Regions from separate parts of the Paenibacillus sp. IHB B 3084 genome, predicted to be linked through region 2. Evidence: riboswitches for the same ligand, from Rfam matches in the RefSeq annotation. Region 2 holds a riboswitch; each other region holds the start of a gene.
The links. A riboswitch is a leader RNA that binds a small molecule or an ion and turns the genes downstream of it on or off. The one in region 2 is predicted to bind cyclic di-GMP.

Region 1 (8,493 bases), on a different replicon from region 2:
GCGGTCATAGCCCTTCTCACTGGTTTGACGGGCAAGCGCCTCCAGTAGTGGTCCGGCGTCAAAGTCTGTTGCCTGCCGCTTGATTTCCGCCGCGATCACCGGGGCCAGTTCTGCAAGCGGAAGCGACCGGACCAGCCGTTTGGCGAGAACATCTATGGATGCGGCCGCTTCCGGCGTGCGCAAGCCCTTTTCCACACCGCCCAGCATCAGATCAGCCAGCCGAATATCGGAAATTTTAGATGCGATACTGTCTTTGCCCAGCAAGTTATTTTCCACCGTACTCACCAGTGCATTCGTGAGCTTGTCCCTGTTTTTGGAGAGAAGTGCCGTATGCGGAATCGGAATGCCCAACGGATGACGGAACAATGCGGTGACGGCGAACCAGTCCGCCAATCCTCCGACAAGTCCGGCCTCAAAAGCACCTGCTAACAAACGAACCCAGCCATATTGCTGAAAAGGCAACGTAGCTGCAAAGCCCGCTCCCAGAACAACCAGCGACCAAGCCGCTGCGGTTTTCGTATTTTTTGGTTTTCCCATCCTATAATCCTCCAAACTGACTGTCGAGTAAGTAAAGCCCTATATCTGTATTACCCATCATATCATTGCCCGTATGAATTCCAAAGCTAAAGGCACTCTATTTCATTTATCATATTATTGAATATATTTACAGTACACTAATCAGCATAAAAAGAGTTCATATATCCCCCTTGTGCGTCTACATATTTGTGAACAAAATCACAACATTGGACCCAATCTAATTTTCTCCATGATAAGCCTAATGAACTATTTCGCTAGAACAAAGACCCATTTTTTTCAAAACGAAAGGATATGCGTGTTGGAAGGTGGAATGGGCATAGAATACCTTTAGCATCCTTTACTGGATTTTATTCCAGAAATGAATTGAACCCATGGAATCTTCGAATTTTTTCAACATAATTTAACTTTTTCGTTTGGAGGAATGAGTTAAAAAAATAGAGGGAACAAGGCTGTTTTCACCATAATAGTACACCTGAATTCGAATGGGAAATAATTTAAAATATAATTTGCTACATGCATATATGTGATGTGATAAAATAAAACCGTATAAATAGGAAATCATGTGTAAACCACCATTTTATTTGTTAAACAAACAGCGATTAGCTCGATAAATTTGATCTTTTGTAAAGGAATTGGATATGACAACAGACCAAAAAAACAACGTGAATGGGACCTTTTGGAGCAGCGATCCAGTCGTCATTGCACGTACTCCCTCCGCTTTTGCTAAGCGATCCCTTTTTTATATACAGGAAATAGGTTATTTCAAAAAAACATCTGCTTATGCCATGGAACGGAAGGAACTCACCTCGTTTCTGCTCGTTTTTACGATATCAGGACAAGGGGAATTGCTATACCGGGAGAAAAAATACATATTGAAGCCTCATGATATGTTTTTCGTTAATTGTGAGGAATACGTACAATACAGCACCGCTGGTCATGAAGCATGGGAGTTTATCAGTGTAAATGTGTACGGTAATCTGATCGACAATTTCTATGATCAATTTGCCAAGCACAACAAGCCTGTAATATCACTCAACGATCCATGCACCATATTGGACAAGCTGCGTTCCCTGCTATGCGTACAATCTGATAGAACTCTTACTGCAGAGCTGTTTACATCCAGACTCATCGGTGAGTTGCTGACAAATATTTTGCAGCACCCCTACGATCATCCGTATGTAAACCCGGATACGATCACCGAGGTACGCAAGGTTCAGCAATATTTGGATTGCTCCTACAGTGAACGAATTACGCTGGATTCGCTGGCAGACATGTTTGAGTTAAACAAATTCAATCTCGCTAAAAACTTCAAGAAACAGATCGGATTTTCTCCTATCGATTATCTCATTAATGTCCGCATCACAGCGGCTCAAGGCTGGCTTAAAACCAGTGACGAATCCATTGTGGATATCGCAAGGTTTGTAGGTATTCCTAACACCAGCCATTTTATCAACCTATTCAAGGAACATATAGGAGAAACACCGCATTCCTTCCGCAAAAAATGGGGGAATCGAACTAAACTATAAACTCATCTATCGCGACTTTGTCGAAAAACAGAGAAAAATCTGAGATTGTGCTTGCCTGATCGGAAGCCCAACTGATAGAATGATAGATATAGACTGTTCAGGATAAATGGCAAACCTGTCGAAAGGCGGGGACGCAAAGCTACAGGGCCTTCTTTTTAAGATGGCAGCCAGCTACCGGTTGGAGAGGCTTTTTGTCGTTTCTTTTTTTCCTGAAAAACTTTATACGATAATAGCAAACCTGTCGAAAGGCAGGGACGCAAAGCTATAGGGCCTTCTTTTTAAGATGGCAGCCTGGCCGCCGAAAGGAAGTTTTTCTATGAGGAAAAGGTCGTCTTTTTTACTAATTTTAGTATTTTTATTATCCATCCCCCTACATACGACAGCATTTGCTGCCGAAAGTCAGGTATGGCTGAATCAAAACAACGTAAACCACGGTATTGTTAATATACGTTATCCTGTCAAGTCCAATGTCAAAACCAAGATCGTAATTACCAAGGATGCGGAGAAATACTCTTATTATCTGAATTCGAGCAAACCTGAGGAAGCATTCGCTCTTCAAATGGGCAATGGCAATTATAACATTCGTTTATTGGAACAGCTAACTGGCAATCAGTATAAAGTGATAGGTGAAGAAACGGTCCAGTTAAATTTGAATGACAGTAAAACCATATACCTCAATTCTATTCAAAATATTGACTGGAACGATACGAATCAGGCGATTCGGAAAGCCAAGGAATTAACCAAGGGTGCAACGACAGATGATGAAAAGGTGAAACGTATTTACGAGTATGTCATTAGTCATATTAAATACGATTCCAACCAGCCCTTTTCCTTATCACCCGACTATCTTCCACAAATTGATCGTACACTAGTTTCGCAAAAAGATATTTGCTATGGATACGCTTCACTGTTCGCCGCCATGCTTCGAAGTGTGGATGTTCCAACGAAGTTGGTTATGGGCGAATCCTCCTATGTGAATACTTACCACGCCTGGAATGAAGTCAATATCAACAATCAATGGGTTATCATCGACACTACAGTAGATGCCGCTCTAAAAAGCGGAAAACAGAAGTTTGCAATGGTCAAAGAACCCTCCAAATACACAAAAACAAAGCAGTATTAATTTTTTTTTTTTAGAAAGCCCTGATCACTGCGATCAGGGCTTTTTTCTATTCTTGTTGAGAAATTGTTGAGATACGGAAGGTATTGTATACCTAGTCAGTCATTTAAAACCTATCGTGTTGAATATACTAATTCCGGGACAAGAACAAATATCCATCGTCAACATCAAACCCGTGTCTGGGCCCCCAATAAGTAAACAAGGAAAAGCTAACGGCAAAAACAAGATGACTGGGCCATTAAAGTGAAGGCTGTGGATGATGTAAACCCGGTATTAGATAGCATTGTGCCTGAATCTACACCTGCATCCTTTCTCAGACTACACTAAATGGGAAAGGGAGGATTTTTAAAATCAGTATGTGATACACCTTACATAAGTTAGGGAGGTTTTTTAGATTGCGTAAGCTATCATACTTGTTCATCGCCTTGGGAATACTCATTATTTTGTTTCCTAAAGCCAATGAATGGAGCGAAGATCGGAAGCAGAGCGAGCTTTTGAAAGAGGCAGACGTACTGAACCCTAGCATTATCGACGGCTATAAGCGCTTGTCCAGCAAGCTTGGAGATAACACGGGCATCGAAACCACACGAGGTCCTTCGGTACCCGCAAATGAACCAGACCCTAAGCAACTCCCCATTGCCACCATTAGGATTAATCGTATTGATTTGAAGCTTCCTGTGCTGGAGGGTGCAACTCAGGATAATATGAAGCACGCATCTGTACATATGTCGGAAACGGCAGCTCTGGGTCAGACAGGAAACGCCGCCATAGCAGCCCACCGTGCGCGTACAGCAGGACGTTTATTTAATCGGCTGAACGAGGTAAAGATTGGAGATAAAATCATTATTAATACCAAGGGTGAACAATATAGTTATACAGTCTATAAAATTTCGATTGTCGATCCTACAGACGTCTCCGTTCTAAAAAGCTTTGAAAGTCAAAAGCTGCTCACATTAATTACATGTGACCCTCTTGTAAATCCGACACATCGCCTCATTGTTCAGGCCCGACAAAGCACCTAAAGCTGGATCTGTTCGCCATATCCGAACACCCTTGCTGCTCAGATTTACTTAATTTGCAGCGTTAGGGGTTATCTCTATTTCATTGGACAGACTCTTAGTCCGTTGAATATATTACTTCCGGGAAAGAAGGAGGGATGCTATAAACGCCCCGACATGAATACAATATACAGTAATCTTTATACAGTAATCTTTAGACAAGGAGACTTAAATAGAGTATGAGAAAAAAATGGAATGTAACGATTATTGCATTATTACTCATTTTACAAAGCTTTTTTGGCATCACACAAGCTTATGCTCAAATCCCTGCCCCGGATCAGCCGGAGATTGCTGGAAGCGAGACAGGGCAAACCGTTACAAAAGATGTATATGATATCGTAGTACCCGAAACAGAACCAGTCATAGCACCAGAACAACAGATGCCTCCTTCCCTACCAGCTCCTGTTGTTCAAGCAGCGGCCACCACAAATTCTGAAGAAGCTGCTCAAGCGAGTATTTTAACGAAACTTACCCTGACCGATGCGACCGGTCAAGTGATTGATGCGGTATACAATCCCGATAGTCGCTTGGACATTGATGATGCAGTCCATCTCATTTATGACTGGGAGCTTCCCAACAATACGTACAAAGCCGGAGACACTTTTACCTTTCAATTGCCCGAGCAATTTGAAATCTACACAGATATCTCCTCTCCTTTGGTTACGGCAGATGGAAATGTTGGCCATTTCACGGTAGACCGCCAAGGCAAAGTGGTCATGACTTTCAACGATTACGTGGAGAGCCATTCCAATGTCAGCGGAAAGCTGGAGGTTAAGACCGAGTTCAGCAAGCAAATAGAAAAAGGCAGTACAGAGGTCATTATCGCCATCCCGATCAAGGGTGGCGTACAAACAGCAGTCGTAAATATCAAGCCTGCGGCAGGCTCTTCCTTGGATAAGCAAGGTAAGGCCAATGGAACCCATCAGATTGATTGGACGATTGACGTAAATAAACAATTGGATACGGTCCAACATGCTGTAGTCACCGACCCGACTCCCCAAGGATTGGAGCTGGTAAGGAACTCTATCCAGTTATACCATTTGCAAATCAATGTGGATGGTTCAACCTTGCTGCGTGATCCGGTGGATAGGGATAAGTATACGCTGGAAGCCGATTCGGCTGGTACCGGCTTCATCATCCGTTTTAAAGCTGAAAACATCAGCAGCGCATACCGAATCCAATACTCCACTAACATCACCAGCGAAGAATCCCGTTTTTCCAACACAGCCACTTTTTCAGGCAACAATACGAAAGACGCTTCTGCAACAGCTACAGTAACCGTTCACCGCGGCGAATTTTTGTCCAAAAAAATGGAGCAATACGACCCGGTTACTCAAACGGTATCCTGGGCGATCAAGTATAATTTTGGCGAAAAGAAAATTCCCGCTGGGAAAGCCGTGTTAGCTGACCGCTTCAACAAAAGCCAGCAGCTCATGGCCGGTTCGCTTAAAGTGTACAAAGGAGCTACTTCTGAGGAACTTTCATCCTCCGAATATACCGTCTCACTGGTTAACAATGAAACGGCCAACGGCTTCGATTTACGCTTCAACTCCGATGTGGAGGCAGCCTACACGATCCGTTATCAAACCAAGGCCATAGATCGTGTACTTAAAAATGAACGGATAACGAATACCGTAACGTCTGATGGAGTAACCAAAGATACAACTACCGAGCTAAAAAGCGGGGTCATTGTTAAAGGCTTCAAGGAACCGAACTACAACACAAAAACGATTCCCTGGGATATTGCCATCAATACGGATAAATACACGATGAATCAGGTTGTGATCAACGATACGTTTCCGAATGGCGGTCTGGCTCTTTTACCAGATACATTAAAGATCCAAAGCGCGGACGGAAAATCAACACTAACATCACCAGCAGATTATGAGCTGATTCCTTTATCGCAAGACTATAAGCAAGGATTCACGATACGTTTCCATAAAACGATCCAGGACGCGTATACCATCAGCTATTCAACAACGTTTAATAATGAATGGAAAAAAGATACGAGCAAGCCGGATTTCTGGAATAAAGCTTCCATCTCATGGGTACAAAATGAAACATCTTACTCTGCTGCAGCCGAAGCCCGGCTATGGCCTGACAATCTGACACAGCAGAACGGCGCCAAGCAAGGAAGCTATAACGCTACATCCAAGCACATCACATGGGACATCTTGACGAACTATAACCGTAAAACCCTGAATCAGGCTGAAATAAAGGATACGCTACAGCAAGGGCAGAAGCTGATTCCCGGCTCTGTCAAAGTGTATGACATGACACTGCTCGGATGGTGGAATGGTGTGGAAAAGGGAGCTGAACTGCCAGCAGACCAATATACCCTTGTTCTTCCCACCGCCGATAACGGCAATGAGCTGCATATCCATTTTAATGAACAGATCAACACTCCCTACTGGATCACTTTTCAGACCACATTGGAGGGAGAGCTTATTGATAAAGAAATCAATAATAAGGCTCTGCTGATGGATGGAAATAACATGATCTCTGAGTGGGCAGCCAAAGTAACTGTGCCCCATGGGGGAGAATACGTTACAAAATCCGGTAGCCAGAATGGTAATAAGATTGACTGGCAGATCCGGATCAATGAAGGGCAATCTTATGTCTCCAACGCCAAAATCGTGGATACACCCAGCAGCAATCAAATCCTGATTGAAGATTCCTTTCATTTGTATTCCACCAAAGTATCAGCCAACGGAAAGGCTGCCAAAGACACTGAATTAGCCAAAGATCAGGATTATAAGCTGAAAATTACGACAAACGATCAAGGTCAGCAATCCTTTGAGCTTGGCTTCACACAGGCCATTTCATCCAGTTATATTTTGGAATATCAATCTTTTATTCAAGCGGATGATAAAGCGAAAGTGAGTAACAGCGTCTATTTTGAGGGCGACCGCTTAACTACGGAGCTGAGAGAAACCAGTAAAGAAATCATCGTGCGGACATCCTCCGGTTCAGGTTCAGGGGGAGGCATAACAGGAAGCCTGGAAGTGACCAAGGTCGACCAGGATCATCCTGACAAGGTGTTGTCTGGAGCACGCTTTGCACTCTATGATAAGAGCCAAAAAAGAGCCCCGCTCATTCAAACTACCAATGCAGACGGGAAAATTTTGTTCAATTCATTGCTGTATGATGATTATATTCTGGAGGAACTTGCGGCTCCAACAGGCTATAAAATAACAACCTCGAAGACAGCGGTCAAAATAGACGCCACGGTTAAACAAAGCTCAGGTATTAAGCAGATTGTGGTAACCAATGAAAAAGAGACCCCTGTCGATCCGGGTAAACCTACCAATCCAGGAACGCCTACGAATCCGGGAACGCCTACGAATCCGGGTTCAGGTAAAAAGCGCGATAAAGATCCTGAACCCACAGAAACACCGATTGTACCCGTTAAGCCAGTAACCAATGAACCACAGATCGTTGAAGATGAAGATGTGCCATTGGGTGTTCCAGTGATTGAGCAGCCTCCTGTAGAACCCGATTCGCTGCCGGAATCGCCAGAAATTGATCCTCCTCAGAAATCGTCTCCACCTGTAGAGATTGAAGATGAACCCATACCTAAAGGAGGCATCAAGTTCCCTGTTGAGGACCCCGAGGACCCAAGTGATCCAGGTCGTACTCCGCAGGTAAATAAATTACCGCAGACAGGAGAAAACAGTCCTGCTCCCTTCTATTTGAGCGGAATGTCTTTCATTCTTCTGGGTGCCTATTTGAAATACAGACGGATGCATAAAAATAAAAGAATTAAATAATCAAATACTCCCCTTTCTCGGCTTATACAAAGCGAGGAAGGGGTACTATCATGATATGGGTGGTGACATGAACTTGAATTTAGCTCAAAACTCCTATATGCTCTTATGCTTATTGATCTTAAACCTGATCGTATGGACATGCCTTGGGATTTTTTTAAGGTCCGTATTTGTGGAAAGAACTACGCTAAGGAAACTCGCTTACCAAGACCCTGTAACAGGTTTGTTCAATCGGAATGCGCTCAACCACTTTTGGCAGCAATATAAAGGCAAAGAAAGCACCGCTATTTTATACATTGACCTGGACGGCTTCAAAGCCATTAATGATGCTTATGGGCACAAAGTGGGCGATATGCTGCTACGTGAAGTCAGCCTTCATCTGCTACAAGTCATGAATGCGAACCAAAAGGCTTTTCGAATTGGAGGGGATGAATTTTTACTCATAATAAAAAATTTTGATTCCGACCAGGTAAAAATTTTGGCGG
Region 2 (8,493 bases):
CGGGCTCGGGCAATGCCTTTCGGTCAACTTTTCCGCTCGGAGTCATCGGCATGTCGTCCAGCTGCATAAAGCTGGACGGCACCATATAATCAGGCAACTCCTGCATAAGCTGTTCCCGCAGCTCTTCCGCTCCCGGTTCGCCCTCTGCTGTAAAATACGCCGCCAGATACTTCTCGCCTTGCTTGTCTTCCCTCGCGATCACCGCCACTTCCCGGACAAGCGGATGCTTCATTAGCTGCGCTTCGATTTCACCCAGCTCAATGCGGAAGCCGCGAATTTTCACCTGATCGTCAATTCTTCCCAAAAATTCGATATTCCCGTCCGGCAGCCAACGCACCAGATCGCCTGTTCGGTACAGCTTCTCTCCAGCTTCGTAAGGATTCGCCACAAACTTCTCCGCCGTCAGCTCCGGCCGGTGCAGATACCCCCTAGCCAATCCGTCTCCCGCAATGCACATTTCCCCGGCTGCTCCCAGCGGCAGCAGCTTTTGATGTGTATCCATAATGTAAATTCGAGTATTGGCAATAGGTTTACCAATTGGTACCGATGGATACCCCATATCCTCTTCCCGGTACGTCCACGCGGTTGCAATTACGCTCGATTCGCTCGGACCATAGGCGTTCATATACTCCACGCTGTCCTTCCACCGCATTACTAGCTCTTTGGTAATCGCTGATCCGCCCGTCACCAGTTTTTTCAGCGTCGGCAGCCTGTCCGGCTCAATCCCCGCCAGATAGGTAGGCGGCAGCAGCGCAATCGTAATTTGGTTTTCGTTCATGAAGCGTGCAAATTCATTCAGATTATTAATAATATCCCGCGAAACCAGATACAGCGTTCCACCTCCCAGCAAAATCGTGAACATTTCCCAAACCGAGGCATCAAACGAGCTGCTGGCAAATTGCAGCATCCGGTCCGATCCATCCACGCCCCATTTTTCCTGGAAGAAATGCTGGAGGTTGATGATTCCCCGGTGTTCTACCATGACCCCTTTGGGTTTCCCCGTAGATCCCGAGGTATAGATAATATAAGCCAAATCCTCCGGAGTGTTAACAGGCTCCGGATTGGCACGGTCTAGCTCTATATACTTCAGGCTTTCGTCATCCAAGTCCATGATTGCCCCGTGATAGGTGAGCTTGTCCCGGAGATGCTTTTGCGTCAGTACAATGGACGCGCCGCTGTCCTCCAGCATGTAGTGAATCCGTTCCTCCGGATAATTCGGATCTATTGGCAGGTAGGCGCCGCCCGCTTTGAGTGTTCCCAGGATGCCTATGACCATTTCCATGGAACGCTCCGCCATGATGGCGATGATATCGTTCGGCTTCACTCCACGCTCTCTCAAGACAATGGCCAGCCGATTCGCCTGCTCGTTCAGCTCCCGGTAGGTCAGCGTTTGCTCTCCCCAGACCAAAGCCAGGTGATCCGCTCTTTGCTCCGCTCGTTCCTCAAACAACCCGTGGATCGTTTGATCCTTCGGATATTCCACCTCCGTATGGTTAAAGCCGCGAACTAGCGTACTCCTTTCTTCCTCTGGCACGATTTCGATTTGCGAAATAAGAGTTTCACTTTGCTCCATGACTTGAGCAAATAAATATTCAAAGTGGGAGATAACGTTCTCAATGGGGATGAATCTTTCAAAAGCCTGTATCTGATAGTCAAAATTAACGGCTACATCCGCTTCACCTTCTTGTCCCCATATCAGGAGATTGAGTGCATTTCTTTCATGATGATGCGGCATACTTACAATCCGGCATGCTGCGCCGATCAATGCTTCTCTCGTTTCCTGTTCTTCGAAAGAAAGCGATATATCAAACAGTTTGCCTTTCTCATTGCTATTCTCGTAAACCGCCCGGTAAATTTCACCGAAAGACATTTTCTGATGACGATAGCATTGCATAAGCTCACGTTTGATGCTCTTAATCAGTTCTTTGAAGCTTATATCTTTCTCGGGACTGATCCGCAGCGGCAGCACGTTGGCGAAATGTCCCATAGTCTGCTTATATTTAGCTTTGCTCCGATTAAAAACCGGGACGCCGATCACCATTTCGTTCCGATTGCAAATCTTGCTGAAATACAGGAACAGTATGCCTAAAAAATAGTGGAACGACGAGCATCCTTCCTCTTTGCAAAATTCAATCATTTGATTGTATAACGCCTTGTTTATAGTTAAGGTTCGCCGATCACTCCAAACGGAATCGCCGTCACCATCATCGGTATCCATGCCTCTGCTCAACAGAGGCTCGGGAATGGTCAGATATTTGTTCTGCCAGAACGCCCTGTCTTTTAAAAAGGCCGGAGAATTCAGATAATTCTGATTATCAGAAATAAAATCAGCATAGGAATAGACCGTTCTGTTCATTTCGCCAATTCCTTGCACCAATTTATTGTAATTGTCAAACAATTGACTGATTAAGAGAGCAAATCCCCATCCATCGATCACCAAATGATGAACTTTAAGTAAAATGAAGTATGTGTTCGGGGCACCTTTCAACAAAACAAATTGAAAATAGAGGTCCTCTGGTTGAAAAGGCTTTAAAAACTCTTTTTTCATCCAGTTGATGCAAAAAGAGTTTGGATTTTCCTTTACCGAAAAATCATGAAACGGAACTTCATAGTCAGTTTCCGGCAAAAATGTTAAATAAGGCTCTCCCTTTTTATCAATAAACGGGCACTGAGGGAATCATTTTGCCTGATTAATAACTGCATGGACTGCCTAATGATAGCCGTATTCAGGTTTCCTTTAACCTCAACATACCCACCGATATTGTAAATAGGTTTTCCAGGGTACATGCACTGTTCGAACCATATATCTTTCTGATAGGAACTTAACGGATACTCCTTGACACTTATTACACTTGTTTGCATAAAATCCCCTCCTGTTGTTAATCATTTCATGCGTTCTACTCCGTATGCCCAAATCATTTCCGCTACAAATAAAAGAAGCCTGTTCCCATATAAAAAGCACAGGAACAGACAGCAGACTTTGCCCGGTTTCCTTCGGCAACCTGGCAATCATGGCTGTTTAATCCAGCTTTAGACCCATGGCTTTGTGTCCACCACTTTCGAGGTGTTTACGATTAACGGGAAATACATTCGTATATTTTTTAGATCTTTTGAGCATGCTCTTATGCTTCTTCCTTCTACATTCGGTAGGAGCTGACCTTGAGTTCTCAAAACATTTACCTTTATATAGTTTTACAATACGTTGTTAGCTGCTGATTAAAATACTTCAGCAAGCCACTAAATTCCTGTCATCCGACAACTCCAGTTCATTTTACTTAATTTCTCTCATCCCCCAAGATTCAGAAATAACAATCTGCACAACTTTAGCGGCTTAGCTTTTTTTTAAAAAATGATGGATTTGTGATCCACCTAAAAAATGACGTTCCAAAGCTTCTCTCGCATTCGATGTTTCGCCGAAAATAGCGACGTGAGTGTACACGGGGAGTGAAGGACAGTTGGAGTGCAACTTCGGAAGAGTAAAACGTGCTTTTTCCAACATTTTTAGGAGAAAGCCAAAATCAAACCAGGAAAACAAGAGGGAACCCCCTCCACAACTGATTAAGAACAAGTAAGCTTACTGCGGAGGATATATCCAAGGTCTAGTCACAAAGCGTAGCACCCCGAAGAAAAGAATGTCCTTGCAAGAAATGTCGCGCCTAACCTTTATCAAGGAAGAAGCATGCCATTCTTCCGCCTGCGAACGAAGCATTAATGTCAACCAAGAGTTAAGGAGCGCACATGGACAATATCGTCCTAGTCATGGAGGTGTTAGACAGCATACCGGCGAAGTTCATTTTCCAACGGAATATTCCACTATTTGAGCCATGATCACTTTGATCTCAGCACTTGGTTGGAAACGTGGCTGACCATCTCAATCTCACCGGCTGTCAAGGTAAACTGCATCGCCTTCACATTTTCCACAGCATGATGTACTTTTGAAGCCCCAGGTATCGCAAATACGTTCTCTCCGTGAGCGTTAATCAGCCAATTCAGGGCAATCTGCGTTGGCGTCACGTTATATTGTTGAGCCAGCTGTTCCAATGTTTCAATTAGTGGCTTCGATCTCCGCAGCCCCGAATCCCGGAATGCCGTCGTCCACTTGCGCGGACCCTTGATCGACTTGACCAGAGAAGGATTATTATGGAATTTTCCACTTAAGATCCCCTGCATTAGCGGAGAATATGCGATGATCGCCACGCCAAGCTCTTTAGCCGTGTCCAGAATTCCGTTCTGTTCGATTCTCCGGTCGAGTAGGCTGTATTTCACTTGATTCGAAACTAGGCGAAGGCCGTGCTCACGCAGCACACGATCGGCTTCACGTATTTGTTGCGCGGAAAAGTTGCTTACGCCCACATATTTAATCTTTCCTTGCCCAACCAGTTTAGCCATCGCATTCATCACGGCGCCAACCGAAGCAAAGGAGTAAGGCGAATGCACCTGGTAGAGATGAATCGTCCGTTGATCCAAATGGCGAATACGTTCATCAATCGTTGCTGTGATACTGCCTGCGGTCCGAAAGGCCGGCCACCATTTCGTAGCGATATTCGCCTGTTCCGCGAGCGGTCCTCCGATCTCATTCAGCGTGCCGGCCAGTAGCTGCTCAGACTGTCCGCCACCGTATGCTTCGGCGGTATCAAACCAATTAACTCCACCTTCTAAACTGGTCTGAACGATTTGCCGTATATCCTCCCGCCGCAGCACTGGCCAGAATTTCCCGACTATCCCTTTTCCATTGCTGAACTGCCAACACCCAAGCCCCAGCGGTGACAGCTTTAAATCCGAGTTGCCCAGCTTACGTAATTGCAGTGAATCTGCCACATTTACCGTTTTCTCTTCCACGATCCTTCCATCATCTCCCGTAAAAAAGTTTTCATGTGAAACGATTGCCTTCACGTTTTAAAGCACATCAACTTTTCTTCCTGATTTGCACAGTCCGCTATGGAAAGTTTTTTGAACGCTATGCATAGAGTCTGCTTTATAAACTACCTTAAAAAAATGCTTTTGCATAACCCTTATTTGTTTTATCGGTTGGAAGCTTACAAATGTTTAATAAAATGTTATAAAAGCATCTCTTATGGGGAATTTTGGTGTACGGGACATAAAAAAAGATGACTCCTGATGAATTCAGAAATCATCTGATGGCAGCTAGAAAAGGCCTTCTTTTTCAATCTGTCGAAAATCATACTCTGTACCTGTATCAGTTTTCCTCACGAACGCTAAGTTGCCCTGTACCTGGTTCATTCAGAACAATTCTTGCTTTGACGGTCGAACCATCTTTACGCTTAAAAGATAGCAGCTGTGTCTGTCCCTTCGTCAACAGAGACTTGAGCATCGTTTCCGTAATCTGCTTGCCAGCATATTCCTTCCAGACGACAAAGCCACAGCCCTGCTTGTAGTGGCTGCATCCATATCCTTTGCGGCCTTCGATAATGCTCCCGCCGCAATTCGACCGCGGGCAGCTGCCTAAAGTCTGCCTTTGGCCCGGCGAAGTGCCCGACGGCTCGGCGGACGAAGCTCGTGCTGCCCTCGCGCTTGAGCTACTCCCAGCTGAACCCGATGCAGCCGCAGTACGCCCTCCTGCGCCCGATGGCACTTGCTCCAGTGACGATGCTCCGCCCGAGTTGTTGGTACGCCGTGACGGAGCGCGTGCAGACCCTTGGGTGGTGATGCTTCCGCTTGCGCCTCCACTACGGGTGGCTCCCTTACTACCCGAGCGTTTGCCTCTTGCTTCCTCGCCAAAAGCGTTCGCTGGAGCCGGTGGTTGCTGCCTCACCTTGTCAATGATGGATAAGGTAAACTTTTTAACGTTATCCATAAACTTTTCCTGGGCAGCTTCCCCCTTGGAAATTTGATGCAAACGGCGTTCCCATTGGCCTGTCATTTCCGGCGAGGCAAGCAGGTCAACCCCCGCATGACGAATCAGATCAATAGCCATTTTCCCCTTATCCGTAATGAGGATCTTTTTACCCTTCATTTCAATGTAGCCAACCTTCTTCAAGCGTTCAATCGTAGCAGCACGTGTCGCCGGCGTACCCAGTCCCGCATCCTTCATGACCTCGCGCAGCTCCTCGTTCTCCATCTGCTTTCCTGCGCTCTCCATGGCTTTAAGCAACGTGCCCTCTGTGTAGCTTTTAGGCGGCTGCGTGGCCTTCTCTTTCATCTCGGCACGAGTGCAATCCACCGGACGACCTGCATCAATCTCAAACTTCTTGTCCGTCCATTCGTCCGTTTCCTCTTCTTCCTCTTTCTTCGGTGCTTTGCTCTTTTTTCCTTTATCCTGATCTGCCTTGCTCAGAACTACCTTCCAGCCCAAGGACAGAAGTTCCTTAATGTTTGTTTTGAACAGATGCTTGTCCACCTGAGTCATCACGGTATGCATTTTATATTCGGCAGGCGGGAAGAAATGTGACAAAAACCTGCGGATTATCAGGTCATATACATTTTGTTCCTCTTTGCTGAGTGTTCCCGGTCTTTTCAGCGTCGGCAATATAGCATGGTGATCCTCAACACGGGATGGATTGCAGACAGCTTTATTCTGTTTATGGACCAAATTGGGGTTCGCTTGCTGTACCAGATCAGCATAAGGACCTGTGCCCAGCATACGAAGCGCCTTGTGCATACCGTCTATATTTTGCTCCGTTACATAGTTGGAATTAGTACGCGGATAGGAAATGACCTTATGCCGCTCATAAAGCGCTTGTGCTACATCCAGTGTTTTTTTGGCTGAATAACTATACTTGGCATTCGCCTCGCGTTGAAGCAGCGTCAAATCGTACAGCTTGAACGGATATTCCTTGGTCTGCTTCACATCGTATTTGATGATTTTACCTGTTTTTCCGCGAACTGCGGCTGCTATCGCCTCAGCTTCTTCCGATTTGGTGAGCCGATCTCCCTGCCACGCACCTTTGTACTTGATCTGATCTTGCTTAAACTCGGCCCACACGTCATAAAACGTTTGAGACTGAAACGCCTCAATTTCCTTTTCACGATCATGAATCAATGCCAGCACAGGGGTCTGCACCCGTCCGACTGACAACAACGCATTATGCCGTGTTGTAAAGGCTCTAGAGGCGTTCATACCAATCAACCAGTCTGCTTCACTTCGTGCCCGCGCAGCCTGAGTCAGAAATTCAAACTCCGAAGCATCTCGCAAGCGCTCGAAGCCTGACGCAATACTCTCTGCCGTTAAATCTGAGATCCACAGTCGCTTGACCGGCTGACGCAGCTTTAACTGCTGTTGAATCAACGCAAAAATATATTGCCCTTCTCGCCCTGCATCACAAGCATTCACGATTGCATTGCAGCGTTTGGCCAACTCACCAATTATTTTTAACTGATCTTTTGTTTTCGGATTCGGTACGATTTTAAACTGCTCAGGGATAATGGGAAGATCTTTAATATTCCAGCGTTTGTACTTGGCATCGTATGCATCCGGCTCAGCAAGACCCAGCAAATGACCGATCGCCCAAGTTACAATATATTTCTCCCCCTCCAGATAGGTACGGTTATTTTTAGCCCTCGGCTCCATAACAGCCGCAATGGTGCGCCCCATATCCGGTTTTTCAGCAATAATTAACGTCTTCATTCATATTCCATTCCTTCCTGACGGCCCTCTGCTTCCCTTCCCTGACTCACACGTAATAAACGAAAGGTAAATGAAATACAAGCAGGGCCTCATGCAAAAGGAGCCTTCTCCCGGCGAAAGCTCCTTTGTCCATTCACTTGTTCTAGCGCTCCAACAATATACGTGTATTATACCATAGATAGCATCATTCTCTCAGGTGATGATTTACGAAACCTTGTAACGATAATAGTTACTGTCATTATCTATAAGGTCTATGGTAAAAGAGCTATACAGGATGATGATTTAAATGAATTTTCATCTAAAATCACTTTTACATAACTACACGAGTTATATTCATGTTATTTTACATAACACATAAAACGAATTTTTGATTATTCACGCAAAATAATTTCATTATTCAATAAAAAAGCTACATTTTACTCCTGTTATATGTTATGATCGCTGTATAAAACAGATCTATAGATTTGAAAAATATTTTATAAGTCATATTATATAACATTTAATTCAAAATCCTTTACATACAATGGTAACAAATAATGTTTTAGAAAAATCTCGTAATTAAATGGTTATCCATTCAGATTTTACTAACCTGAGCACGCTAGTCCTTTAAACGCAACAAAGCCCCATCCGAGGATGGAGCTCTGACTGGATAACTAAATATATAACTTATATTTACACTAAAACGGTAGCGCCCATCAGGTATTTATCGACCTCACGTGCAGCTTCCCGACCTTCATTAATGGCCCACACAACAAGGCTTTGCCCGCGACGCATATCACCAGCAGCAAAAACCTTATCTACATTCGTAACATATTTCCCGTAACGTGCTTTAACGTTGGAACGACGATCGGTTTCCAAACCAATTTGCTCCACAATTGTTTGCTCAGGACCGTCGAATCCAATCGCAA
Region 3 (8,493 bases), on a different replicon from region 2:
TTCGGTCTGATTACAGTGGAGGCGATGGCCTCGGGGCTGCCGGTGATGGCGACTCCTGTAGGCGGCAACAAGGAAATTTTAAGTAGATTCCGTCCGGAGCTGTTGTTCCGGGGAACAGACAGCGAAGCCATTGCGGAAGGACTGCTGCGTGTGCTGGATAACCGCAAAGCCCTCCCTGACGCACGGGAATGCAGGGACCATGTCCTGAGCAAATATACGTGGGGGCATGTGGCGGAGCAGGTGGAAGATGTGTTCCGGCAGGCCCTTGACAGAAAGGCGGCGGCAAAATGCTGAGAATAGCTTATATTGACCACACGGCAAGATGGAGCGGCGGCGAAGTCGCTTTGTATAACATACTGACGAACATCGGGGAACATATCGACCCGCTCGTCATTTTGGCGGAGGAAGGTGATTTGGCAGATCGCCTCCGGCAACGTGACATTGATGTACGTATCGTTCCGCTGGATGATTCTATCCGCAATCGGGGGCGAAATGCTGTCAATCTGGGTGCGCCTGCGGCAGCCTACCGGCTGTTGGCTTATGGGAAAAAGCTTGCGCCTTTGCTGCGCGAGGAAAAGGTCGTGTGTGTTCACACGAACTCGCTCAAGTCGGCGTTCTACGGCGCAGTAGCCGCGAAGTCAGCGAAGGTGCCGTTGATCTGGCATATTCGTGACCATATCGGCCCGCCGTACCTGAAGCCGATTGTCGCCAAAGGTATTCGGCTGATGTCCCGCTTTTTGCCTAACGGCGTCATTGCCAACTCCAAGTCCACGCTAAGTGCGCTGGAGCTGCCCCCGGACAAAAAGACACTCGTCGTCTACTCGGCATTTGCCAAAGCGATTACGGCTCGTGATGTGACCGCAAATTCACGTGACGATGACTCGTTTAACGTCGTATTGGTCGGCAGACTGGCAGAGTGGAAGGGGCAGCATATTTTATTGGAAGCGGCCCGCACTTTTTTACCGGATAAGCGTGTGAAATTTTGGCTGGCTGGAGATGCACTGTTCGGCGAAGAGGAATATAAACGCCGTCTGGAATCCACAATGCGCGAATACGGATTAGACAACGTCAATTTACTTGGACACGTCGATGACATTCAGGGTTTGATGCAGCGCTGTGATCTGCTGATTCACACCTCCATCACACCGGAGCCGTTCGGGCAGGTCATTATTGAAGGCATGGCCGCAGGTCTGCCGGTGATTGCTTCGAATGAGGGCGGACCCAGGGAAACTGTCGTACCGAACGAAACCGGGTTGCTTATTGAACCGGGTGATCCAGCCAAGCTGGAAGAAGCCATCCGCTGGATGCTGGAGCATCCACAGGAACGTCAGCAAATGGGCGATAAAGGGATGGAACGGGTCAAGAAGCATTTTGTTATCGAGAACACGGTTAAGGATATAGTTCATTACTATAAGGGTTTGTTGGCAGGAGTCTGACCGACATTCGCGTTAAAGGATGATTCAGATGAAAATAGCGATAGCACACGATTACTTAATCCAAATGGGCGGAGCGGAAAGGGTGGTAGAGGTATTCCACGATATGTACCCGGAGGCTCCAATCTTCACAACGGTGTTCAGCGACGACCGCCTGTCGAACAACTTGAAGGATGCAGATATTAGAGCCACCTGGCTACAAAACATCCCTGGAGTGAAGGCCAATTTCAAAGGAGTGCTGCCGCTGTACCCCATCGCTATCCGTGATTTTGATTTTAGGGATTTCGACATTGTTTTAAGCTCCAGCAGCGCATTTATGAAAAGCATCCAGGTACCTAAACATACGTTTCACATTTGTTACTGTCACACACCGATGCGGTTTGCCTGGGATTATGATACATATATGGCCCGGCAGTCCAAATCCAACCTGCTCAAAAGCATGCTAAAGCTTTACATGAATCGGTTGAAAACATGGGATGCCAAAACTTCTCGCAACGTAAACCAATTTGTCGCCAACTCTTCGGTCGTCAAACGGAGAATTCTGCACTATTACCAACGGGAGTCGGATGTCATTTTCCCTCCTGTTAATACATCCCGTTTTCAACGTGCTGCAAGCATCGGTGACTATTACCTAATCGTATCCCGGTTAGTGTCCTACAAGCGCGTTGACCTGGCGATTGAGGCATTCAAGCGCAATGGTCTCAAGCTGCGCATTGTTGGTGAAGGACCGGATCGTAAAAGACTGGAAGGTATGGCCTCCCCGAACATTGAGTTTCTTGGCAGACTTGAAGACGAAGAGGTCAACAAGCTGATGGCAGAATGCCGGGCGCTCGTTTTTCCGGGGGAAGAAGACTTCGGTATCACGCCTCTGGAGGCGAATGCAGCCGGACGGCCTGTTATCGCTTATCAGGGCGGGGGAGCGTTGGATACCATTGTCCCTAATGTGAATGGTGTATTTTTCCGCAGACATCAGGTAGAGGATGTGCTGGAGGCGGTCGCCAAGGTCGAGCAGCATGCATGGGATGTGGACGGTATCATTAGCCATGCACGCAAATTTGATGAAGATACGTTCAAGGATCATTTCAAAAAGTATGTAGAGCAAGCCTATGTGAACTTTCTAAAAGGAGGATGAACGGAATGAAGCTGGCTGTAATCGGTACTGGATACGTTGGACTCGTCTCGGGCGTGTGTTTTGCACATAAAGGTAATGAGGTGATTTGTGTCGATCTGGAGCAACACAAAATCGACATGCTGAACCGGGCAGAATCTCCGATTTATGAACCGGGCATTGAGGAATTGATCGCTTTAAATCTGGAAGCGGGTCGTTTGCAGTTTACATCGGATTTGGCTGACGCGGTTCGACGCTCGGATATCGTTATTTTGGCGGTAGGTACGCCTTCTCTGGCTAACGGTGAAGCGAATCTGTCCTATATTGAGCAGGCGGCTGCTGATGTCGGGAAGGCCATGAACGGGTATAAAATTATTATGACCAAGAGCACGGTCCCTGTCGGAACGAACGAAAAGATCAAGGACGTGCTGGCTCGTCATACGAGTTTGTCCTTCGATATCGTATCCGCTCCGGAATTTTTGAGAGAAGGCTCTGCCATCAATGATACACTCCATCCGGATCGCATCATTATCGGTTTGGACAACACGGGGTTGCGTGAAACGATGGTTACGCTGCATCAGGTGTTCACGGATAAAATTTATGTAACGGATATCCGCAGTGCCGAGATGATCAAATATGCATCCAATGCATTTCTGGCGACCAAAATTTCGTTTATCAACGAAATCGCCAATATTTGCGAAAAGGTGGGCGCGGATGTCACCTGTGTGGCTGACGGTATGGGGATGGACAAACGAATCGGGTCCTCTTTCCTGCAAGCAGGGATCGGGTACGGGGGCTCTTGCTTCCCGAAAGACACGAATGCGCTCATCCAAATTGCGGGCAACGTAGACTATGAATTTAAGCTGTTAAAATCGGTGGTCGAGGTGAACACCGACCAGCGTTTCATGATTGTAGCCAAGCTGCGCGAATCGCTGGGTCAACTGCATGGCGTGCCGATTGGCATTTGGGGCTTGGCCTTCAAGCCGAATACAGACGATATCCGCGAGGCCCCGGCACTGGAAATCGTCGAAACGCTGATCCAGGCAGGCGCTATTGTGAAGCTGTATGATCCGATTGCGATGGAAAAATTCAAGGAGCGCGTGGATCACCCGAATATTGTATGGTGCTCCTCCCCGCAGCAAGCCGCCGAAGGAAGCGATGCGGTCTGCCTGCTGACTGATTGGGAAGAGTTCAAGAACGTCAATCTCGTGCAATTGTCTTCCATTTTGCACAAGCCAGTCCTGATTGACGGTCGTAACGTATTTACTGAGGAGCAGATTCAAGGCTCCGGGCTGGAATACTACTCTGTGGGTCGTCCGCGGATGAGTGGGTGGAACAGAGATAAGGTTGAAGCTTAAAAAGTGATGGATTTAAAAGTGAAACATTAAAAAGTGACTGTGGTGGTGTTGGAGGCGCTACGCGTGCAGATTGTTCTTCCGATTGCTGTTACCCCCGGATTTTCTTGATTGTATAAAACATTCAAAGGTTAAAATCCGGGGATAAAGGCAAACGCTGACGCTTCTTCAGAACAATTCTGCCCGCTCCGCTGCTTTTACCGCATGGAGTCACAATTTTTAACCTCCCACCTTATGGGGGGAGGTAGGAAGGGCGTATCCGAAGGAGCGGCTCAGTGAAGCCGCTCCTTCGGAGCAAGGCTACTATGTGAATGCGCTATGCTACTCCTGTGGAGCAAGGCTATCATGTGATTACGCTATGCTGCTCCTTCCGAGCAAGGGCGTGGCAGGGCTGAACATTACTTGAAGCCTGCAAGCACGGCAGGCAAGCGCGAGTGCACGCGCGTCTTTACAGGCTGACCGGACTAATCATGTCCGGTCGTGCCTTTTGCAATACACGGTATGATCGGCATGATGCATATTTGAGTAGCGCAGGGATGGATTTGAATCTGTAGAAGCAAAGCGTTCGCCTTTGGACCGGGATTCAAACCTTTATACGATTTTATATAATCGAGTGAATCCCGGTCCAACAGCGATCGTAAGATCAAATCCATCCCGTAGCGGGCTACTCAACCGTGTACCATCCGATCACCTACCCAAATTAGAGAGGAAGTGGAGAGTTATGAAGCTCGTACTTTTGTCTGGTGGTTCCGGTAAAAGATTATGGCCTTTGTCCAACGATTCCCGTTCCAAACAATTTTTGAAGGTGCTGGAGAGTCCGGAGGGGAATTCGGAATCGATGGTGCAACGGGTGTGGAGACAACTGGGGGATAACGGCTTGTCTGAATCCTCGTTCATTGCAACAGGGAGAGCGCAGGTCGAAATGATTCAGAGTCAGGTTGGGCAGGATACGCGCATCATTGTTGAGCCGGAACGAAGAGATACCTTTCCCGCCATTGCGTTGACAGCGACCTATCTATATTCCATCGTTGGTGTTTCGCCCGATGAAATTGTTGCTATATTGCCGGTAGACCCCTATGTAGAGGATGCTTTCTTTGCTACCGTCGCCCAGTTGGAGCATACCCTTCAGGAGAGTGAAGGCAAGCTTGCGTTAATTGGGGTTGTCCCTTCTTATCCTTCTGAGAAATACGGTTACATTATACCGAAAAACGATGCTACACAAGGTAGCACAGGCTACCGTGAAGTGAGCCATTTTCAAGAGAAACCCGACCGGGAGCAGGCGGAGCGTCTGATTGAACGCAATGCTCTATGGAACTGCGGGGTTTTTGCATTCAAATTAGGTTATTTGCTTGATATCTTGGCATCCAAAGGATTGCCGCTGAACTATAAAGAAATGCAAAAGCAATATTCTTCTCTGGAAAAAATCAGCTTTGACTACGCGGTAGTCGAGAAGGAGAAGGATATCGTCGTTCTTCCGTATGATGGCTTCTGGAAGGACTTGGGTACCTGGAACACCTTGACGGAAGAAATGTCCCATCAGCAAGTGGGCAGAGGTGTAGTAACAGAGGATTGTGTCAATACGAGCCTCATCAATGAACTGGACATTCCCGTGGCGATTATTGGAACGAATGATCTGATCGTAGCTGCCAGCCCGGATGGCATCCTTGTGACTAATAAGGCAGAAAGTCCGCGCATCAAGGAAGTGCTCAAAGCACACAATCAGCGACCAATGTACGAAGAGCGCCGTTGGGGACATTATAGGGTAGTGGATTATGTAAAGTATGAAGAGGGCAATGAGGTATTGACTAAGCGAATCCGTGTGCTGCAAGGCAAAAATATCAGCTACCAACTTCATTTCAAACGGAGTGAAATTTGGACCATCATTAGCGGTGAAGCGGAAATTATTTTGAATGAAAAGCTGCACAAGGTGAAGGCTGGTGATGTGGTTCGTATTCCTGAAGGGACAAAGCATAGCATTTTGGCCGTGACTGATGTGGAATTAATCGAGGTACAGACAGGTTCTGAGCTGGTTGAAGAGGATATTGTCCGCTTTTGCATGGATTGGGATGAAATTTCCCGTCACAAGTTTATTTCATAAATATTTCGTAAAGATGAAAAAAGACTCATTTATGAAGTTATTTAGCCCAAACTGTCGAAAATACACGAAAATCTGTAAATTCAATGAACATGACCTATTAAATTTTGGTAAAAAAAAGTCGATACTTAGGGATAAGAAGGAATCCAAACTCCTTCCACGATAAACGCAGCCCTGTTGAAAGGCAGGTACGCAAAGCTAAAGGGCCTTCCGTAAGGATGGCAGCCTGGCTACCGAAAGGAAGAGCGAGAGTGAGCCCCTATTTTACCCCTGTGAATCGATGGATACGCAGTGTACTCCCCGTTGTTATGCTTTTTTCTTTGTTGCCCGTCGGCTTTGGTGAATCTCTGTCCGTGGCGAATGCTGCCACATTACAGCCTGTTAATTCGGACGCTTCTGCTGAGGCCCGTGAACTATACAGCTATTTGATCAGCATCTCGGGGAAAAAAATGGTCACAGGTCAACATGATTATTTGGAAAGTCCGGATGAATTAAGCAACAAGGTCCAAAAAATCAGTAAGGCGTATGCTGGTGTACATGGCTACGAGATGGGAGCCATCTCCAGCCAGTCCGCCGCTACGGAGGCAGCACAACGTAAAAATCTCGTCGATAGCGCTATACGTTGGAGTAGAGATGGCGGCATAGTTACGATGACTTATCATGAACCGTTGCCGGGCAAGCCACTGACTTGGGCCAATGTGCAGGCGAAAGTAAGCCAGGCGGAGTTCAATAAATACGTGACGCCGGGCACTACGCAGTATAATCTTCTCATTGCCGATCTGGATAAGGTCGCTATATCGTTAAAGCAGCTTCGTGATGCGGGTGTTCCGGTATTATGGAGACCTTACCACGAAATGAACGGCGACTGGTTCTGGTGGGGAAACAAGAACAATTTCAATCAGCTATGGAATATCATGTATGACCGTTTTGTAAACACGCATCAACTGAACAATCTGCTGTGGGTATGGAGTCCGAATGCACCTAGTTCGTACACCGTCCCATATACCCCGAAATATCCGGGGGATGACAAGGTGGATATCTTGGCTGTAGACATTTACAACAATGATTTTAAGCAAAGCCATTACGAAGGACTGCTCGGACTGGCACGAAATAAGCCGATTGCCATTGGGGAACACGGTGAGATGCCGAGTCCCGAGGTCATGCAGGCTCAGCCCAAATGGGTGTATTCCATGACTTGGGGCAAGATGCTGACCGAAAATAACACGACGGATCAGATTCAGGATTATATGAATAATTCGAAGAGCTTGACGCGGGATGACGTGAAAAAAGGGTTGGCTGCGATGAAACTACCTGAGGTGGAGTCACCGACCGTACCGGACACGGGGCAAAACGGCTCGACTCCGGCTCCGCCAGTGGTAAGCAAACCAGCCCCGCCTTCCGTTCCGAATATGGTCTATGCGAACGGGCTGCGGGGTGAATATTTTAACAGCATGAATCTGGACGGCACCACTGTTTTGGTTCGCACAGATAGTAAGCTGGATTATAACTGGCGCGCCGCCTCGCCTGATCCCAAGGTGGAGGCTGGTCAATTCTCGGTCCGCTGGACGGGCAAAATCAAGCCGCAATATAGTGAGACCTATACGTTTACCACGATATCCGATGATGGTATTCGTGTATGGATAGACGGCAAGCTGATTATTGATAGTTGGTTCAAACAAAGCTGGACTGAACGCAAGGGCAGCATTACCTTGCAAGCAGGAAAAATAGCAGATTTGAAGGTTGAATATTATGATGAAAAAGGCGACGCAATGGCACGTCTGATGTGGGAAAGTCAGCATGAAGCGAAAGCGGTAATTCCCGGCAACGCTTTGTTTCTTCCTTGATATATACTCTTTCCCCGCCAAAAATTTTGAGGAGAGAGGGTGGAGCACAATGATGAAAAAATGGTTGACCCAAAGGTATATAGTAGTATTGGCCGGGCTACTGGGGGTCGCAGCTATAGCGATGATCGCCTGGTTTATTCATACGCCTCCAAAGAGTGAAGAACTTCAGACGGATAAAGTAGCGGCGGCCAGTCCGGTATGGAAGCTTGGTCAGCGGGATGACTCTTCAGCAGAATTTAAGGGTGTAGTCGGTAAGGACAATGTCAATATTTCTGCGGCCTCTACTGAGTCGTCTGCTAAAGGAACATCGTCAGCGATGTCCGTAGCAGGAAGTACAACGGCTCCGGTATTGCTCAGCAGTGATGATATTCCTCCCGGTCTAAATGCGTCCACGAATCCTGAGCTGTCACTTCAGTACAAGCTCGATCAGGTTCCTCCGAACGGGATGATATTCCGTGTACGGATTTTGGATGCGGGCAAAGCCGTTCCTCAAATGGTTGTATTTTCAAATCATCAGTTGTCCGGTATCATTCAGATTGCCGGGGTTGCCGGTACAGGCAGTGCATATAATTTCAAAAGCAATTACGAGATGTATATACCTAAAGAGCAATTGCAAAGCGGTGTTAACGTACTCAAGCTAAAGACAGCGCGCTGCCTA

Region 1: linked by a shared signal. The riboswitch ahead of ASL14_RS10015 (transglutaminase family protein) and the one ahead of ASL14_RS28925 (condensation domain-containing protein) in region 2 are both predicted to bind cyclic di-GMP.
Region 3: linked by a shared signal. The riboswitch ahead of ASL14_RS05915 (glycosyl hydrolase) and the one ahead of ASL14_RS28925 (condensation domain-containing protein) in region 2 are both predicted to bind cyclic di-GMP.

Annotation. Positions count from the first base shown of each region.
Region 1 is NZ_CP013203.1:2,133,402-2,141,894, forward strand. It holds gene ASL14_RS10005 (DUF445 domain-containing protein) at 1-537, opposite strand, end outside; gene ASL14_RS10010 (AraC family transcriptional regulator) at 1,176-2,063, shown strand; cyclic di-GMP riboswitch class I at 2,162-2,242, shown strand; cyclic di-GMP riboswitch class I at 2,285-2,366, shown strand; gene ASL14_RS10015 (transglutaminase family protein) at 2,380-3,186, shown strand; gene ASL14_RS10020 (class D sortase) at 3,579-4,205, shown strand; gene ASL14_RS10025 (collagen binding domain-containing protein) at 4,421-8,011, shown strand; gene ASL14_RS10030 (GGDEF domain-containing protein) at 8,181-8,493, shown strand, end outside.
Region 2 is NZ_CP013206.1:31,437-39,929, forward strand. It holds gene ASL14_RS28685 (non-ribosomal peptide synthetase) at 1-1,573, opposite strand, end outside; partial or broken gene ASL14_RS28925 (condensation domain-containing protein) at 1,568-2,862, opposite strand; cyclic di-GMP riboswitch class I at 2,994-3,083, opposite strand; gene ASL14_RS26500 (aldo/keto reductase) at 3,829-4,839, opposite strand; gene ASL14_RS26505 (type IA DNA topoisomerase) at 5,198-7,585, opposite strand; gene ASL14_RS26510 (glutamate synthase subunit beta) at 8,258-8,493, opposite strand, start outside.
Region 3 is NZ_CP013203.1:1,259,860-1,268,352, reverse strand. It holds gene ASL14_RS05940 (glycosyltransferase family 4 protein) at 1-294, shown strand, start outside; gene ASL14_RS05935 (glycosyltransferase family 4 protein) at 288-1,436, shown strand; gene ASL14_RS05930 (glycosyltransferase) at 1,465-2,565, shown strand; gene ASL14_RS05925 (UDP-glucose dehydrogenase family protein) at 2,571-3,899, shown strand; gene ASL14_RS05920 (sugar phosphate nucleotidyltransferase) at 4,618-5,994, shown strand; cyclic di-GMP riboswitch class I at 6,149-6,229, shown strand; gene ASL14_RS05915 (glycosyl hydrolase) at 6,210-7,835, shown strand; gene ASL14_RS05910 (PD-(D/E)XK nuclease family protein) at 7,885-8,493, shown strand, end outside.